2 regions of the Nonomuraea sp. NPDC050202 genome follow, and region 1 is predicted to be linked to the other one. Evidence: riboswitches for the same ligand, from Rfam matches in the RefSeq annotation. Region 1 holds a riboswitch; the other holds the start of a gene.

The links. Region 1 has a riboswitch for glycine ahead of gcvP (aminomethyl-transferring glycine dehydrogenase). Riboswitches for the same ligand answer to the same signal wherever they lie in the genome.
Region 2: it holds a riboswitch for glycine, as region 1 does, so the genes downstream of both, gcvT (glycine cleavage system aminomethyltransferase GcvT) here and gcvP (aminomethyl-transferring glycine dehydrogenase) in region 1, are expected to answer to the same signal.

What each region holds. Positions count from the first base shown of each region.
Region 1 covers NZ_JBFALF010000019.1:148,904-151,285, forward strand. Annotated here, with positions in the region: gene AB0I79_RS38240 (MerR family transcriptional regulator) at 1-178, shown strand, start outside; glycine riboswitch at 599-696, shown strand; gene gcvP (aminomethyl-transferring glycine dehydrogenase) at 882-2,382, shown strand, end outside.
Region 2 covers NZ_JBFALF010000007.1:167,988-170,369, reverse strand. Annotated here, with positions in the region: gene AB0I79_RS21815 (L-serine ammonia-lyase) at 1-114, opposite strand, end outside; gene gcvH (glycine cleavage system protein GcvH) at 169-558, opposite strand; gene gcvT (glycine cleavage system aminomethyltransferase GcvT) at 555-1,640, opposite strand; glycine riboswitch at 1,771-1,868, opposite strand; gene AB0I79_RS21800 (gamma-glutamyl-gamma-aminobutyrate hydrolase family protein) at 1,980-2,382, opposite strand, start outside.

The DNA of each region.
Region 1 (2,382 bases):
CGACCTGCTCCAGGGCGGCCAGGGCGTGTTCGGCATCGCGCTCGGGCGGGTCTGGCGGGAGGTCGAGGGCTCCCTCGCGGAGCTGCCGGGGGAACGCGCGGCGGTCGAGGACACCGTCCCGGCCGACCATCCCGCTGACGAACTGGCCCGCAGGCGCCGCGCCCGCCGCACCGGCTGACCCGGCCCCGGGCCCCCGCGCTCGCAGATCGGGCCCGCGCCGCACCGGCCGACCCGGCTCCGTGCCCGGCCGACCCGCCCTGGCGCCTGTGGCCGGCAGATCGGGCCCGCGCCCACCGCGCCGGCCACCTCGGGCTCCCGCGCCGGGCTGACCCGCCCGGGCTCCCGCACCCGCCGCACCGGCCGATCGGGCCGGCGTCGCACGCCGGCCGTCGTGCCAGCGCACCCACGCACCGCACTCCCAGGCGCTCCCGTGCCCGGCTCCGGCCTGACGTGCCCGGCCTGACGTGCCCGAATTGACGTGCCCGGACGCCCTTTCACGGGCCGCCACCGGCACCCGTACGGGGCGCGCCGGTGGCCGGAAGCGGTCCGGTGAGCGGTTACCGGGGCCTACCGTAGTAATCTAGGACAGTAAGGCTGACGACCCCGTGCGGGAGAGTCCCCGGGCACCTGGTCCCGGGGCGCCGAAGGAGCAACCCTCCCCGGAATCTCTCAGGCATCCAGTACCGCTCGGGTGAGGCAACTCTGGAAAGCAGGCGCACCCGCCAGGCGCGCCTCACCGACGGTGCAAGCCCCACCGGGGGTGAAGCTCTCAGGTCGTGGCGCCGAAGCACATCGCGGGGCCGCGCTGACAGAGGGGGAGACCCGGCACTCGTCCGCGCCCTGGCGCCGGTCTCCATGAAAGCCTCGGGAGGCACAACCCCATGACCGATCTGTCAGCTCCGCCGTTCTCGTCCAGGCACATCGGCCCGTCGGAGTCCGAGCAGCAGCGCATGCTCGAGGCCGTGGGCTTCGAATCCGTCGCGGACCTGGTGGCGGTGGCCGTCCCCGAGGCCATCAGGGCCAAGGACAAGCTCAAGCTGCCCGCCGCGATCGGCGAGGCCGAGGCCATCGCCGAGCTGCGCGCGCTGGCCGGGCGCAACCGGGTGCTCACCTCCATGATCGGCCTGGGCTACTACGACACCGTCACGCCCGGCGTCATCCGCCGCAACCTGCTGGAGAACCCGGGCTGGTACACCGCCTACACCCCGTACCAGCCGGAGATCTCGCAGGGCCGCCTGGAGGCGCTGCTGAACTTCCAGACGGTCGTCTCCGACCTCACCGGCCTGCCCGTCGCGGGCGCGTCGCTGCTGGACGAGGCCACGGCCGCGGCCGAGGCCATGACGCTGGCCCGCAGGGCGGGCAAGTCGAAGAGCGACGTGTTCGTGGTGGACGCCGACGCGCTGCCCCAGACCAAGGCCGTGCTGGCCACCAGGGCGGAGCCGCTCGGCATCACGCTGGTGGAGCACGATCTGGACGGTGACCTGCCCGAGTGTTTCGGGCTGCTCGTGCAGTACCCCGGCGCGTCCGGGCGGCTGCGCGACTTCCGCGCCGTGGCCGCCGCCGCGCACGACGCGGGCGCGCTCGTCGTGGCCGCCGCCGACCTGCTGGCGCTGACGCTGGTCGCCGCCCCCGGCGAGCTGGGCGCCGACATCGCGATCGGCTCCTCGCAGCGGTTCGGGGTGCCGTTCGGGTTCGGCGGGCCGCACGCCGCGTACATGTCCGTGCGGGAGGGCCTGCAGCGGCAGCTGCCGGGGCGTCTCGTCGGCGTCTCCGTGGACGCCGACGGCGACCCCGCCTACCGCCTGGCCCTGCAGACCCGCGAGCAGCACATCCGCCGCGAGAAGGCCACCAGCAACATCTGCACCGCCCAGGTGCTGCTCGCCGTCATCGCGAGCATGTACGCCGTCTACCACGGCCCCGAGGGCCTGCGCGGCATCGGGCACCGGGTGCACCGCCACGCCACCGCCCTGGCCGAGGGGCTGCGCGGCGCCGGCGTGGAGGTCGTGCACGGCGAGTTCTTCGACACGGTGCTGGCCCGCGTGCCCGGCAGGGCCGCCGCCGTCGTGGCCGCCGCCGCCGAGCGGGGCGTCAACCTCTGGCAGGTGGACGACGACCACGTCTCCGTGGCCTGCGACGAGAAGACGGGCGCCGCCGAGCTGGCCAAGGTGTGGGCGGCGTTCGGCGTGAGCGCCGAGGTGGCCCCGGAGGACGCCCCCGACGCGCTGCCCGCCGACCTGCTGCGCGAGAGCCCGTACCTGACCCACCCGGTCTTCCACAGCCACCGCTCCGAGACCGCGATGCTGCGTTACCTGCGCAAGCTGCAGGACAAGGACATCGCGCTGGACCGCTCGATGATCCCGCTCGGCTCCTGCACGATGAAGC
Region 2 (2,382 bases), on a different contig from region 1:
GCCGTCCTCGTGCAGGCCGCGGACGAACTTGTGCGCCGCCGCCATGGGGCCGCCCGTGTGGGAGCTCGACGGGCCGATGCCGATCTTGAAGAGGTCGAAGACGCTGATCGCCATTGATGTGCGCCCTTCTTGAGAGGCCGGGGCCCGCGCGGGGCCCCGGCGGTTAGGTCAGGACTCGCCCGAGGTGAGAGCGGTGTACTCCTCAGGCGAGAGCAGGTCCTCAGGGTCGCCTTCCACGCGCACCTTGAACATCCAGCCCTCCCCGTACGGGTCGCTGTTGACGAGGCCCGGGTCGTCCACGACGGACTGGTTCACCTCGGTGACCTCGCCGCCGACCGGGGCGTAGATCTCGTTCACGGACTTGGTCGACTCCACCTCGCCGACGGAGTCGCCCTGCTCGACGTTCGCGCCGACCTCGGGAAGCTGCACGTAGACGACGTCACCAAGGGACTCGGCGGCGAAGGCCGTGATGCCGATCGTCACGGTGGCGCTGTCGTCCAGCCCGGCAACCCACTCGTGCTCCTTGGTGTAGCTCAGGTCGTCAGGGATGTTGCTCACTTGTTCCTCCTGTAAAAGGGCAGCTCAACCAGGTCCATAGGTTCATGGCTGCCCCGGATGTCCACGGCCAGGCCTGATTCGGCGCCGGTGTCCACGTAGGCCATCGCGATGGGCTTTCCCAGGCTCTGGGAGGGCGCACCGCTGGTGACCTCGCCGACGACGACGCCGTCCTTGGTGACCGGGTAACCGTGGCGCGGCACCCGGCGGGTCCGTGCGACGAGGCCGACGAGCCTGCGCCGGGGCGTGTCGTCCTTGACCGCCTCGAGCGCCGACCTGCCGACGAAGTCGCCCGGCTTGTCGAATTTCACCACCCTGCCCAGGCCCGCGTCGAACGGAGTGAGCTCCGCGCTCAGCTCGTTGCCGTACAGCGGCATGCCGGCCTCGAGCCGGAGCGTGTCGCGGCTGGACAGCCCCGCGGGCTTGAGCCCGTGCGGCTCGCCGGCCGCCGTGATCGCGTGCCAGAGCGGCACGGCGTCCTGGTTCGCCACGAACAGCTCGAACCCGTCCTCGCCGGTGTACCCGGTACGGGCGATCAGCGCCTGCCGGCCGTCCACCTGGCCGGGCAGGCCCGCGTAGTACTTGAGCCCGTCGAGGTCGGCGTCGGTGAGCGTGGCGAGGATCTCCTGGGCGCGCGGGCCCTGGACGGCGATCAGCGCGTACTGGTCCGAACGGTCCTCCACCACCGCGTCGTACGGCTTCGCGCGCTCCCGCAGCTCGCCGGCGACCTTCTGGTAGTTCGAGGCGTTGGCCACGACCATGAACTCCTCGTCACCGAGCCGGTAGACGATGAGGTCGTCGAGCACGCCGCCGCGCTCGTTCACGATCATGGTGTACCTGGCCCGGCCGGGCGCCAGCGCCGACAGGTGCCCGACCAGCGCGTAGTCCAGCGCCTCGCCGGCCTGCGGCCCGGTCAGGAAGATCTCGCCCATGTGCGAGAGGTCGAACAGCCCGGCCGCCTCGCGGACGGCCCGGTGCTCCGCGGACTCGCTGCCGTACCGGAGCGGCATGAGCCACCCGGCGAAGTCGGTGAGGGTGGCGCCGAGGCTCTCGTGAACGTCGCGTAGCGGTGTCGGTCGGGACATTTGTCGCACCTCAGGACAGGAGTGGATGCCAGCATCCTCCCCCTCTGTCATCGATGCCTGAGAGTTTCACCCGACTTTTGCCGGACTTTCACCTTCGGCGAGGCCCGCAGGCCTGCTTTCCAGAGGACACCTCGTCCGCGCGGTCCTTTGCCTTGAGAGGTTCGCGGGGAGGGCTTGCTCCTTCAGGGACCCTGACCGGCTGTCAGGGTGCTCTCCCGCGCGGTTTCGACGGTGATGTCCGTCAGCCTAGTGCCGTTACGGGGCTGTTGTCGCGTTGCGGGCCGGACGTGAACCACGGGGGCGCGATCACGTCTTGAGGGCATGCGTCGGTTACTGGCGTCAGCAGGCCCGGACGAGCGCCTCGAACAGCGCGTGGTCCTCGGCCGCCTCCGGGTGCCACTGCACGGCCATGGTGAACGTCCCTGAGGACTCCACGGCCTCGATGGTGCCGTCCTCGGTGGTGGCGGTGACCGTCAGGCCGGGGGCGAGCCGGTCCACGGACTGGTGGTGGTAGTGGGGGACCGTCACCGGCTCCTCGCCCAGCGCCTTGGACAGGCCGGTGCCGGGGACCGGGGTGACGGGCAGGTGCCCGAAGACGCCGGGCCCCGGGCAGTGGTCCGTGTGGCCGACCACGTCGGGCAGGTGCTGGTGCAGGCTGCCGCCGAGGGCCACGTTGAGCACCTGGAGGCCGCGGCAGACGCCCAGGAAGGGCAGCCCGGCGTCGAGGGCGGCCGCGAGCAGG